4 regions of the Hymenobacter sp. BRD128 genome follow, and region 1 is predicted to be linked to each of the others. Evidence: riboswitches for the same ligand, from Rfam matches in the RefSeq annotation. Region 1 holds a riboswitch; each other region holds the start of a gene.

Evidence for each region. Region 1 has a riboswitch for S-adenosylmethionine ahead of GKZ68_RS09110 (amino acid permease). Riboswitches for the same ligand answer to the same signal wherever they lie in the genome.
Region 2: linked by a shared signal. The riboswitch ahead of GKZ68_RS06340 (homoserine dehydrogenase) and the one ahead of GKZ68_RS09110 (amino acid permease) in region 1 are both predicted to bind S-adenosylmethionine.
Region 3: linked by a shared signal. The riboswitch ahead of GKZ68_RS11455 (phosphoadenylyl-sulfate reductase) and the one ahead of GKZ68_RS09110 (amino acid permease) in region 1 are both predicted to bind S-adenosylmethionine.
Region 4: linked by a shared signal. The riboswitch ahead of metH (methionine synthase) and the one ahead of GKZ68_RS09110 (amino acid permease) in region 1 are both predicted to bind S-adenosylmethionine.

What each region holds. Positions count from the first base shown of each region.
Region 1 is NZ_CP053908.1:2,069,427-2,072,628, reverse strand. Features, by position in the region: gene GKZ68_RS09120 (hypothetical protein) at 1-393, shown strand, start outside; gene GKZ68_RS09115 (hypothetical protein) at 402-1,250, opposite strand; SAM riboswitch class I at 1,704-1,814, shown strand; gene GKZ68_RS09110 (amino acid permease) at 2,052-3,202, shown strand, end outside.
Region 2 is NZ_CP053908.1:1,409,673-1,412,874, reverse strand. Features, by position in the region: gene GKZ68_RS06345 (Gfo/Idh/MocA family oxidoreductase) at 1-546, opposite strand, end outside; gene GKZ68_RS06340 (homoserine dehydrogenase) at 571-1,818, opposite strand; SAM riboswitch class I at 1,962-2,081, opposite strand; gene GKZ68_RS06335 ((2Fe-2S)-binding protein) at 2,467-3,054, shown strand; gene GKZ68_RS06330 (xanthine dehydrogenase family protein subunit M) at 3,065-3,202, shown strand, end outside.
Region 3 is NZ_CP053908.1:2,573,389-2,576,590, reverse strand. Features, by position in the region: gene GKZ68_RS11465 (sulfate adenylyltransferase subunit 1) at 1-114, opposite strand, end outside; gene cysD (sulfate adenylyltransferase subunit CysD) at 139-1,035, opposite strand; gene GKZ68_RS11455 (phosphoadenylyl-sulfate reductase) at 1,074-1,829, opposite strand; SAM riboswitch class I at 2,107-2,200, opposite strand; gene pruA (L-glutamate gamma-semialdehyde dehydrogenase) at 2,392-3,202, opposite strand, start outside.
Region 4 is NZ_CP053908.1:4,228,553-4,231,754, reverse strand. Features, by position in the region: partial or broken gene metH (methionine synthase) at 1-1,517, opposite strand, end outside; SAM riboswitch class I at 1,698-1,806, opposite strand; gene GKZ68_RS18735 (SGNH/GDSL hydrolase family protein) at 1,893-3,202, opposite strand, start outside.

The DNA of each region.
Region 1 (3,202 bases):
AAAAGTGCTGAGTGGGCCCTGGCGTTCCTGGCCGAAACCAGCCTGGAGCCCGCCCGCCAGGCCCGCGTGGCCGACCTCATCCGCCGCACCCAGGACCACACCCAACCCCAGCCGCCCGACGATGCCGACCTGCTGCTGTTTCTGGATGCCGACCTCAGCATTTTGGGCGCGCCCGAGGCCGCATACTGGGACTACGCCCGCCAGGTTCGCCGTGAGTACCGCCTCGTGCCCGACCTGCTCTATCGCCCCGGCCGGCGCAAGGTACTGGCCAGGCTGCTCGAAGCGCCGGTGCTCTTCCACACGCCAGCCTTGCAAGAAGAATTAGATGAGCCAGCCCGGCGCAATTTAGCGGCCGAACTGGCGGCCTGGGAGCAGGGCGGGCTGCCGGACTGAACGCCTGTTCAAGGCGCAAGCAATTGCTGTTTAATAACGGCTGGTAGGTCGGACCGGCGCAGGTGCAGTTCGTGCTCGAGCGCACGGTAAAAATCAGCGTCGCTCGTGCCGTATCCTAGCAGGGCTTTCAGCTTGGGTAGCCCACCTTGCTGCAAAGCTAATTCGCAGAAAATACCGCCTATCACGTATTGCGGATTGGTTTCGGCGTCGAGCAAAGTAAAATTCAGCGGGTCGGTGAGGTCTACCGAGTGGCTGGCGAGATATGCTTGGACTCGAACTTTGTGGTAGCGTAGGTTGTGGCCGTAATGACCGCCTTTCAAACCGGCAAAGCCCGTGAGCAGTAGCGGATGCGCCTGCGGAAAGTATGGATTAATGACGTGTGCCAGTTCGTGTAGATAGGCTTCACCTTGGCCCCCGGCATACACCAGGTGGTTGACCTCGTCGTAAAAGCCGCACACCGGGTTGCCCCCTAGTCCTGACCCTAGCACGTATTCAAACCCTCTCAGGTGTTGTATGGCATCACAGTCAGGCGCTACGTAATACGTGACCGGCACGGGTGCAAAGCCAAAATCCCGGAATATACCGGCCAGAAAGCTGGCTGCCTGCCGCGCTTTTCGCCGTTGGAAACGATAGCCCGGCGGTACCCGATAGGTAAGCAGCCCTACTTGGTGCGTAGGCCAGCGCTGGGTGCTGTAGGTTAAGTAGTTGCGTAATGACCAGTGGCCGTGCTGCCGTTGCAGATATACGCTCACTATAGCCAGTACCTGTAGCTGCCGTGCTGGCTCAGCGCCGATTTCCCAATAAAACTGCGTGCGGCACAAGTAAAGGTCGTCGCCCTGCCGGGATAGACTTAGCACGACCTTGCGAGTCGTGAAGGCGTAGATGTTAGGCCGGACAAAGCCCTCGTGTAGCAACAAGTCGCCACCCGCGTAGCGCGTGCGCTCGTCGGCGGCCCACTAGCTAGCCTTGTCTGTTGCCTTGGCGCCCAAATAAGCATCCCAAGTGGCTAGGGCAGCGCGGCTGGCCGAGTCGCTGGCCTGCACGCCTGCATTCAGTGTAAACTGCTGGTAGGCTTGGCAAAAGCTTAAAAAATGCAAGCTGAGCAGCAAAACAGCTGTCAGGAATAAGCTCCGCATAGATGGGGAAGGTTGTTGAAAAATACGTAATAAGTAACTGATATTCAGTAAATAATACGTGTTAGCTAATTATTTGTCAAAGTGGCAGTAAGCCAAGCCGACAAATTTAGCCTTATGTGCGCGCCCATCCGGCCGTATCTTTGCCCTAGTCGAGCAGTCTTTTGGGCCCGCTTGTTTTTATAAAGAGGCGCTGAGAGATAGGCTCTGCGACGCGCCGGCAACCCCCGCCCCTTGGCGGAACGGTGCCAACCGACCGGCCGCTAAACTATGGCGGTCCTATAAAAGCCCGTGGTGCTTTCTGCTGTTTTTATTAGTTCTGCTTCCTCCATTTCCGGCGCGCTAGCGCGGGCTAGCCGTTGCGCGGCTGGCTGTTGTTGGTAAGGAGTAGCGGGCGTCGCCGACCGGCGACTGTCCCATCGTTTTTCATTTTTTAGGGAGTTGACTGAGGCTAGCCGGGCGCGGGTGCGCACGGGCTGGGCAAGTCGTTTGGGTGCGGCTGTGGAGGCCGGGCTACATCATTTTATGCTGACAAAATCACTGGACCTGCTGCGGCAGGAAGCGGCCGAGACGGGCGCGGGTACCCTCAAGCGCAGCCTCAACGGCGTGAGCCTCATTGCGCTAGGTATTGGGGTTATCATTGGGGCGGGCTTGTTTTCGCTCACTGGCATTGCGGCGGCCAATAATGCGGGGCCGGCCGTGACGCTCTCCTTCGTGGTGGCGGCCGTAGGCTGTGCCTTTTCGGCGTTGTGCTACGCCGAGTTTGCGGCCCTGGTGCCGGTGGCCGGCTCGGCCTACACCTACGCTTACGCCACGATGGGCGAATTATTTGCCTGGATTATCGGCTGGGACCTCGTGCTCGAATACTCGGTGGGCGCCGCCACGGTGGCCATCAGCTGGTCGCAATACCTGCTCAAGTTTCTGAGTAAATACGGCCTGCACTTGCCCGCGCAGCTCGTGCTTTCGCCCTTCGATGCCCCGGCCAAACTTGCCGATGGCTCGGTGGTGCACGGGCTGGTCAACCTGCCGGCCATGCTCATTGTGCTGGTTATCACGGCCGTTATTATTCGGGGCACGTCGGGCTCGGCGTGGTTCAATGCCTTGGTAGTGGCCCTGAAAGTGTCAGTGGTGCTGATATTTATCGTGCTAGGCTGGAAGTACATCAACCCGGCCAATTATCACCCCTACATTCCCGAAAATACCGGCAAGTTTGGCGAGTTTGGCCTGAGCGGCGTGTTGCGCGGGGCGGGCGTGGTGTTCTTCGTATTCATCGGCTTCGACATCGTGGCCACCATGGCGCAGGAAACCAAGAATCCGCAGCGCAACATGCCCATCGGCATCATCGGCTCGCTGGTGGTGTGCACCATTTTATTTGTGCTCTTCGGCTACGTCATGACCGGGCTGGCCAACTACAAAGAGTTTAAGGACAGCGCCGCACCGGTGGCCATCGCCATCGAAAAAACGCCCTACGCCTGGCTCAGCGGGGCTATTATCGGGGCCATTCTCATTGGCTACACCTCGGTTATTCTGGTCGATTTGCTCGGGCAGTCGCGGGTGTTTTTCTCGATGGCGAAGGACGGCTTGCTGCCGCCGGTTTTTGCCAAAGTGCACCCCACGTTCCGCACGCCGGTGCAGTCCAACCTACTGCTGGGGGCATTTATCGCGCTGTTCGCGGG
Region 2 (3,202 bases), 660 kb from region 1:
CAGGTCGTAGAGCACGCCCGAGCCGGGGCGGCCATCTTCCTTAAATACTTTGGTATGCAGCACCGGCCGGTAGCGGTCGAAGCGAAAATGCACCTCGATAAGCTGGCCTAGCCGGCCGCTTTCCACTACCCGGCGCACCGCCCCAAAATCGGTGTCCCAGCGGCGGTTCTGGTAGCCTAGCAGCAGGCGGCCCTGCTGCCGGGCCAGAGCGCATAGCTCTTGCCACTGGGCCACGGTAGTCGCCACGGGCTTCTCGACCAGCACGTGCCGGCCGGCCAGCAGGGCCTGCCGCGCGAGGTCGTAGTGCGTATCGTTGGGCGTATTCACCACCACTAGCTCGATGGCAGGGTCGGCCAGCAGGGCCTCGGTGCTGGGGTAGCTGATAATTGCGGGGTAGTCGGCAATCATGCGCTGCTGGGTGCGCTCGACCACCGCGCGCAGCGCAAAGCCGGAATGCGCGGCCAGAAACGGCGCGTGAAAAAGCTTGCCCGACATGCCGTAGGCCAGCAAGCCAGCACCGATGGGTGCGTCAGAGGAAGGAGTCATGCCCAAAAGTAGGGGGTGGTGGGGCTAAGCAGTAGCAGTTTCAAGCGCGGCGGGCACTGCCACGGCGGCGCGCAGCGGCTCGGCTAGCCTGATGACGCACACGCCCGGCGCCCGCAGCCAACTCGCCCGCGCCAGCTGCCCCAGCCTGATAGTGCCGGTGAGGTAATTGCCACGCTGCGCCGAGCGAAACTCCTCGTGCACGGCCGTGAAATCGGCCCGGTCGGGCGCACCGCCAGCTTCGTCAAACGTCACGAGCACGTCGAGTTCGGCCGCGTCGGGCGTGAGGGCTAGGTGAGCGTTCTGGTGAATTTTCTTGTAGCCGTAGCGGTAGCCGTAGGTGAGCGCCGAAAGGTCGCTGAGCACCGCCGAGGCCGTGGGGAACGCCCCCGCCCCGCGCCCCAGAAAAAACTGCCGGTCGGCAAAGCCGCTCTGGGTGATGAGGCCATTAAACTCGTCGTGTACCTGCGCCAGCTCGTGGCCGGGGCGCACCAGCGTGGGTAGCACGGCCGCCGCCAATCCGCCGCCCGGCAACCGCCGCGCCTCGGCTACCAGCTTGATTATCAGACCCTGCTCACGGGCGTAGGCCGTGGCTAGCCCGCTGATATTTGTGATGCCCACGGCCAGCAAATCGGTGGGTGCTACCACCGCGCCGAAGGCGTGGGCCAGCAGCAGCACCAGCTTGTTGCGGGCGTCGATGCCTTCCACATCGAGGGCGGGGTTGCTTTCGGCAAAACCCAGCTCCTGGGCCCTAGCCAGGGCCGCGGCGTAGGGCTGGGCGTCGCGGTGCATGGCCGTGAGGATGTAATTGGTCGAGCCGTTCACGATGCCCTCCACCGATTCGAGCAGGTCGGTATCGTAATATTCTTCCAGGTTGCGGATGACCGGCAGGCTGGCGCAGGCCGCCGACTCGTAGAGCAGCGGCGTACCGGTAGTCTGCTGAATCTCAATCAGCTCGGGCAGGTGCTCGGCCAGCATCTTCTTGTTGGCCGTTACCACGGCTTTGCCGCGCAGCAGCGCCTCTTTCACAATCAGGTATGCTTCGTCGGCATCGTCAATCAGCTCCACTATCACCGTGAGACCAGGGTCGCTCAGCAGGTCGTTTTTATCGAAGGTGAACAGTTCGGCCGGCAGCGAGCGGACTTTATCCCGGCTTTTAACGGCGATGCGGCCAATGCGGGCGCGCAGGCCCGGCGTGCGCTCCAGCACGGCGTGCAGGCCCTGGCCCACCACGCCAAAGCCAAAAAGACCAATGTTGAGGTCGGTACGAGTCATGTAAAAAGAGAGAAATAGAACGGTTGAAACGCGCGCCGCCTACCCTACTCTCATCCAAAACTCCTTACCGGAAGAGCCCAAAAAAAGCCCTTCCGACAAGTCAGAAGAGCCACGCGGCCGCTAGGGTCCGCCTCACCTCTCATAACTTATCTGCTTCCGAAACTTGGCCGGGGCCGCGTTTCGAAACAGGAATTAGCACCTTCGCATTGCTGCTGGTTGCTAAGGCATCGCCGGGCCTGTCCCTCCGCCTTTCTGGATAAGAGCCCCGGTGCCGGAGCGTGCCGCAAAGGTAAGGCCGGGAATGTCGCTTCTCCCAACTACGGGGCGCGGTGCCGGTAGCCAGCGCCATACGGCACCAACTCACTTCCACCACGAAACCTTGCGTTGTATATCTTATAATACAACGCCTTGGCTTGTTTGCTGTTGCTATTTTAACCAAGATTTTTTCCTGGGTACCAGTCTGCGAACCTAGGTTGCGTCTAAACTGAGCTTCAGACCATCAGCGTGCTAACTGCCGGGGCTAAAAGTTTATTTAGAATAAGTAAAAACATCGAAAGCTCACGGGGAGCCGTAGGGTTTGGAATCAGCCAAAAACGCTGGCTGCCGCTGCGCTGGCCGGCTTTATTTCCTTTTCCACTCTCCTGCCCTATGAGTGCACACTTCATTCAAGAGCCCCTTGATAAAGCGGCGCCGCGCGTGGTGCCCGCCCAGGCCGTAACGCTCAACGTCAACGGCGAAGACCACACCATCCAGCTTGCGCCCTGGACCAGCCTGCTCGACGCCCTGCGCGAGTACCTGGACCTGGCCGGCACCAAAAAAGGCTGCGACCACGGCCAGTGCGGCGCTTGCACCGTCCTCGTTGATGGCAAGCGCATTAACTCGTGCCTGGCCCTGGCCACGGTGTACCAGGGCAAGAAAATTCAGACCATTGAGGGCCTGGGTACGGAAGACAACCTCTCGCCGCTCCAGCAAGCGTTTGTCAACCACGACGCTTTCCAGTGCGGCTACTGCACGCCGGGGCAGATTTGCTCGGCGCAGGGCCTCATCAACGAGGGCCGCTGCAAGACCGAAGACGAGGTGCGCGAGCACATGAGTGGCAACCTCTGCCGGTGCGGCGCCTACACCAACATCCTGTCGGCCGTGATGGAAGTACTGCACGACGGCCAGGTAGTGGTCGATAACGGCACGCTGGTAACCATTCCGGCCCAGCCCACCAAATCCAGCTCCGCTAGCTAAGTAATTCGCTATGAATAGTTTCACTCTTATCCAGGCCACGGCCGCCGACGAGGCCGTGCGCGACCTGACCAGCCACGATGGCGCGGCCTACCTGGGCGGCGGCACCAACCTCGTGGACTTGATGAAGTACAACCTTGAGCGGCCGACC
Region 3 (3,202 bases), 500 kb from region 1:
GAGCGTGGCCAGCACGTCGAGCGACACGGAGTCGCTGTCGTAAAGCAGGCGGCCAATGAGCGTACTCTTGCCATCGTCGACGCTGCCGCAGGTGATAAAGCGTAGGATATCCATTGTCTTATTACTTAATAAATTAGCTTAGAAATACCCGTTGCGCTTGCGGTCCTCCATGCCGGTTTCGGAGAGGTTGTCGTCGAGGCGCGTGGCGCCGCGCTCGCTCACCTTGGCCAGCAGCAAATCCTGGATGATGTCGTCAATCGAGTGGGCGTCGCTTTCCACGGCGGCCGTGCAGGTCGAGTCGCCCACGGTGCGGAAGCGCACGCGGCGGCTCACGATTTCGTCGGTGTCGTCGAGGTTGAGGTGCTCGCTCAGGCCTAGCAGCTGGCCGCTGGGCAGCACTACGCACTGGCGCTCGTGCGAGAAATAGATTTCGGGCAGCTCGATTTTTTCGCGCTGGATGTAATTCCACACGTCGAGCTCGGTCCAGTTAGAAATGGGGAACACGCGCACATTTTCGCCCTTCTGAATGCGGCCGTTGTAGATGTTCCACAACTCGGGGCGCTGGCGCTTGGGGTCCCACTGGCCAAAGTCGTCGCGCACCGAAAAAATGCGCTCCTTGGCGCGGGCCTTCTCCTCGTCGCGTCGCGCGCCCCCGATGCAGGCGTCAAACTCAAACTCCTCAATAACATCGAGCAAGGTATAAGTTTGCAAGGGGTTGCGGCTAGGAAATTTACCGCCCGGCTCGCGCAGGCCACGCTCCCGAATGGTATCCTCTACCTTGCGCACAATCAGCTTCTCGCCCAACGAAGCGGCCAGCTTATCGCGGTAATCAATAATTTCCTGGAAGTTGTGGCCCGTGTCGATGTGCACGAGCGGGAAGGGAAACTTGCCCGGCCGAAACGCCTTTTCGGCCAGCCGCGTGAGGGCGATTGAGTCTTTGCCGCCCGAGAACAACAGCGCAGGCCGCTCAAACTGGCCGGCCACCTCGCGCAAAATATGAATAGCCTCGGCTTCTAGCCTATCTAAGTAATCCATTGGTAATGAATAAATTGGTGTTTAGTAAGCGGTAGGGGCTAGCGGGGTAATTCCTCCACCACCGGGTCGAGGCCTTGGTGGGCAGTGGTGTGCAGGCCGCACTCCTTGGCGTCGGCGTTTTCCCACCACCAGCGGCCGGCCCGGAAGTCCTCGCCCGGCTTGATGGCCCTGGTGCACGGCGCGCAGCCAATGCTTACAAAGCCCTGCTGGTGCAGCGGATTCACGGGCACGCCGTGCTGCTGCGTAAAGGCTACCGTGTCGGCCCAGGTCCACTCAAAAAGGGGGTGCACTTTAATGAGCTGGTGGCCGGCATCCCACTCCACGGCGTGCATGTGCTGGCGGTTGGCCGACTGCTCGGCCCGGATGCCGGTAAGCCAGATGTGCGTGCCGGCCAGGGCCCTGGCCAGTGGCTCCACCTTGCGGATATAGCAGCACTCCTTGCGATTGTCGATGCTCTCGTAGAAGCTGTTAGGGCCTTTCTGCGTCACCAGGGCTTCGACACTGGCCGCCAGCGGGGCGAAGGCTTCGATGGGCTGGCCGTAGCGGAGCAGCGTCTTATTCCAGGTTGAATACGTTTCCTGAAAGTTGCGGCCGGTGTCGAGCGTGAATACGCGCACGGGCAGCTCATTGGTAAAAATGAGGTGGCTCAGCGCCTGGTCTTCAATGCCAAACGAAGTCGAAAAGGCAACCTTGCCTGGGAAACGCTGGGTGACAGCCCGTATAATTTCCAGCGCGGAAAGCCCGGCCAGTTCCTGGCGCAGGTCATTGACCTGGGCCGCAAGTGTACTATCCATGTTGAAAGGGAAGAAGTTTTTCGCGGCCAGCAAGCCGCCGAAAAAAGGTGCCGACACGCGGGGGCGCTCCAGGTAGGCCCGCGAAGGCCCAGGGAGCAGCGCTAACCCGAACGGAGAGGTAGCCGGCCAGCTGATAAGACGTTGCTAAACGCTAGCAGCTCCGCATCGCTCCCGTGCGCATTCGGCAGGGGCAGCACGTACAACAACACCCATGCTGTAGAGCAGCAAGCGAGGTGGTCGTAAAGCGGAGGGTAGTTGAGCAGCGCACGGCAACTTGTTTTTATATGGTCAGGACTTGGCACCGTTCCAGCAAGTAGCTGGGGGTTGCCGGCGTTTCATCGAGCCTGTCTCTCCACGCCTCTGTATAAAAACAATCCTTCTGGCAAGAGGAATTGATGACACAAAGGTAGAGCCGGAATTTTTAAAATTCCAAACTTCTGAACAAACCGTTGAAAACCAACGGGCGGCCCCTCGTCAGAGGAGCCGCCCGTTGGTTCCGACGGCGATATAAGTTGGGGGCTAGCGGTTTTGTTTGCGCCCCGCGCCATTTTTGGCTCAAGGCCTAAAATCCGCCCTTATCGAGGTTCAAATCTTCCTTGGGCGTGGCGCCCATGAATGGATAGGGATACTCCACGGGCGGGTTAAACGTTTCCTTGATGGCGCGCGGCGACACCCAGCGCTGCAGGTTGAGCAGCGAGCCGGCCTTGTCGTTGGTGCCCGAGGCGCGGGCGCCGCCGAAGGGCTGCTGGCCCACCACGGCACCGGTCGGCTTGTCGTTGATGTAGAAGTTGCCGGCCGCGTTCGCCAGCTTCTTGGTAGCCAGGTCGATGGCGTAGCGGTCTTGCGAGAAAATGGCGCCGGTGAGGGCGTAGGGCGAGGTCGAATCCACGAGTTCCAGCGTCTGCTCAAACTCGTGCTCGTCGTACACATACACCGTCACGACGGGGCCAAACAGCTCCTCGCACATGGTCACGTACTTAGGGTCTTTGGCCCGGATAACGGTGGGCTGCACGAAGTAACCCTTCGACTTGTCGTGGTGGCCGCCGACTACGATTTCGGCGTCCGGGCTAGCCTTGGCCTCGTCAATAAACCTGGCTAGCTTATCGAAGCTGGCTTCGGTAATGACGGCGTTAATAAAGTTGGTAAAGTCTTCAACATCACCCATTTTCATCGACTCCACGTCCTGCTTCACGTAGCCCAGAATTTCCTCGGCCAGGTTGGACGGCAGGTATACGCGCGAGGCGGCCGAGCACTTCTGGCCCTGGTACTCGAAGGCGCCGCGCGAAATGCCGGTAGCCACAGCCTTGGCGTGGGCCGAGGGGTGGGCCAGAATGAAATCTTTGCCGCCGGTTTCGCCCACAATGCGCGGGTAC
Region 4 (3,202 bases), 2.2 Mb from region 1:
CCGCTCGTAGCTATCGGCCTGGCCGTCTTCGTCGAAGGCCATTACTACCACGGCGGCGCCGTACTGGCGCACCAGCCGGGCGTGGTGGCGGAAGCGCTCCTCGCCTTCCTTCAGCGAAATCGAGTTGACGATGCTCTTGCCCTGCACGCACTTGAGGCCCGCCTCCAGCACCGTCCACTTCGACGAGTCAATCATTATCGGCAGGCGCGCAATGTCGGGCTCCGAGGCGATGAGGTGCAGGAAGGTGGTCATCACGGCCTCCGAGTCGAGCATGCCCTCGTCCATGTTGATGTCGAGCACCTGCGCGCCGTTTTCGGCCTGGGCGCGGGCTACGGCCAGCGCCGCCTCGTAGTCGCCCGAGCGAATGAGCCTAGCGAAGGCGCGCGAGCCCGTCACGTTGCAGCGCTCGCCAATGTTGACGAACAGGCTTTCGGGCGTGATGTTAAACGGCTCCAGACCAGCGAGGTGCGTGGTGCCCTTGGCCAGGCGCTCGCCGTTACCGCTCAGGGCTAGCGACGAAACCGAGGCCTGCTCATCATCAACCAGTTGAGCCGAGGGGCTAGCGGATGCAGCTGCGCAGCGTGCACTGCGCGCGGGCCGTAGCTGTCGGCCAGCTTCTTGAGCTCGGCAATGTGCTGGGGCGTGGTGCCGCAGCAGCCGCCCACTACGTTTAGCAGGCCCTCCTTGAGGTAATCCTCGACCAGGGCCGCAAATTCCTGGGCGCTCTCGTCGTAGCCGCCGAAGGCGTTGGGCAGGCCGGCGTTGGGGTAGGCCGACACGGGCACGTCGGCGAGCCTAGCCAGCTCGCGCACGTAGGTGCGCAGCTGGTCGGCCCCGAGCGCGCAGTTGAGGCCCACACTCAGCAAGGGCAAATGCTTGATGCTGTGCCAGAATGCCTCCACCGTCTGGCCGCTCAGGGTGCGGCCCGAGGCGTCGGTGATGGTGCCCGAAATCATGACGGGCACCACGCGGCCGCCTTCGTTGAAAAACTGCTGCACCGCGAAGAGGGCGGCCTTGGCATTGAGGGTATCGAAGATGGTTTCGATGAGCAGGGCATCGACGCCGCCGTCCACGAGGCCGCGGGTTTGCTCGAGGTAGGCGGTGGCTAGCTCATCGAAGGTCACGGCCCGAAAGCCGGGGCGGTTGACGTCGGGCGAGAGCGAGGCCGTGCGGTTGGTGGGCCCGATGGCCCCGGCCACGAAGCGCGGCTGCGCCGGATTCCGGGCCGTAAACTCGTCGGCCACCTCACGGGCCAGCCTGGCCGACTCGTAGTTAAGCTCATACACCACGTGCTCCAGGGCGTAGTCGGCCTGCGCGATGGTGGTGCCGCTGAAGGTATTGGTTTCGACCATGTCGGCCCCGGCCGCGAAATATTCGGCGTGAATGGCCCGGATAATATCGGGCCGCGTAAGGCTCAGCAGGTCGTTGTTGCCGCGCAGCGGACGCGGGTGGTCGGCAAAGCGGGTGCCTCTAAAGTCGGCCTCTTCCAGCGGGTAGCGCTGAATCATGGTGCCCATGGCGCCGTCGAGCACCAGCAGGCGCTGGCGCAGTAAGGTAGGCAGGGGCGACGTATAAGCGGAGTCGGTGGCGACGGCAGGGGCTAGCGCGGGGGCGGCGGACATATCTTCTGGAAGCAAAATCGGGAGCAAAAAGCGCCTATCCAGAAAGAAAGCCGCGCCGGGCAGCGCAGGTTCCGGCTGATATCTTCTTCGGCCCAAGTGCTTGGCCGAACAGGAGTTGGCACCTACTCGGGGTAGGTTGCCAAGACGTCATCGGGCCTGGTCCCTCGGTCTTTCTGGATAGCAGCAACAGCGAAGATACAACGGCTAGGCCAAAAAAAGCGCCTTCCCGGCGGGGAAGGCGCTTTTAGCAATTTGGCAACCAGGGTGTGGCTAGGGCAGCAGTACGCCGCGGTAGCTGTTGGGGTCTACGCTGGGGATGGTCGAGCCGTAGTAGGCATTGATAACCCGAATCCACTCGTTGGCAATGACGGCGTAGCCGCGGGGCGTGGGGTGCACACCATCGAGGCCAAATAGGTTGCCGCTGGCAAACGTGGCGGTGTTGTTCACAGCGTTAGTTGCAATGCCGCTGGTAGCCAGCCGAGTCAGGAACGCGTTGGCGTCTAGCACGGGCACCTTGAAGCGCAGGGCCGTTTTGGCAATGATGGCGTTCAGCTGGGTGGTGCGCGCCGTTACGTTGGCCGCCTCTACCGGGTCGAGCACGTAGTCGCTGGGCAGGGCATTGGCAGGGGTGGTGCCAACGCCAGGGTGCGCGGCAATGTACGGCTGGGCCGTCAGCGTCAGCAGGTCGGCCGAGGTAGCGGCACGGGCCGCGGTGGCAGTGCCGGCCGCGTTGAGAGCCTGCACATAAATAGTCGTAATGGGGATACCCGCCGCCTGGTAGGCCGCTACTACCGCTGCCACGGTCACGGTATTGAAGTACGGCACGCTGGTCACGTTCGGGATATTGGCCACGGCCCCTTTCACCGTGCCGCCCTTCGAGATGGTATTCAAGATAGCGCGGTAGCCAACGCCAAAGCGCGTGGTATCGGTGAGGCCGCCGAAGGGATTGAGCGGCGACACTACCCCGCCGGCCGTGGCATAGGCCAGCACGTCGTTGTTGCCCATCCAGCAGGTGAAGAAGGTCGGCGACTTCTGGCCGATGTACGTCACGTAGTCTTTGGTCGGTTTCTCGGCCGCCGTCAGCAGACGCTCATAGAAGGGGTTAATGAGGCCGTAGGGGGCTAGCCCACCCGTGAGGGCCGACACGCTGCTAAGCACCGAAATGCCAGGCACGCCCAGGTTGTCGGGCTGGTTGCCCGAATAGGCCTCCAGCTGCGGGCCGCCGGGCAGCGTAGCACCCGTCACGGCCAGCTGCTCACCCAGGTAGTTGTTGGCCGCCGTGGGCTGCACCGGCGCCAGGGCGCCGTTTACTACCTGCAGCTTGATATAGCCCGAACCATCCTTTTTGGCGCTCGAAAAAGCCGGCTGCACGAAGCTGGCCGGGCCTTTGCCGGTTTTGGCAAACTGCTGGGCCAGAATGGCCGGATAAGAATTAGCCTGCCCTTCGTTGTAGAGGCCGCCATCGGTGTAGCCCGAGGTGAGCGAGTTGCCCACGGCTACGTAGCTCGTAAAGTCGAGGCCATTGGCCGAAGGCGCGGGGTTGGCCGCGTCGAGGTTGGGCTGGCAGCCGGCCACCCCGA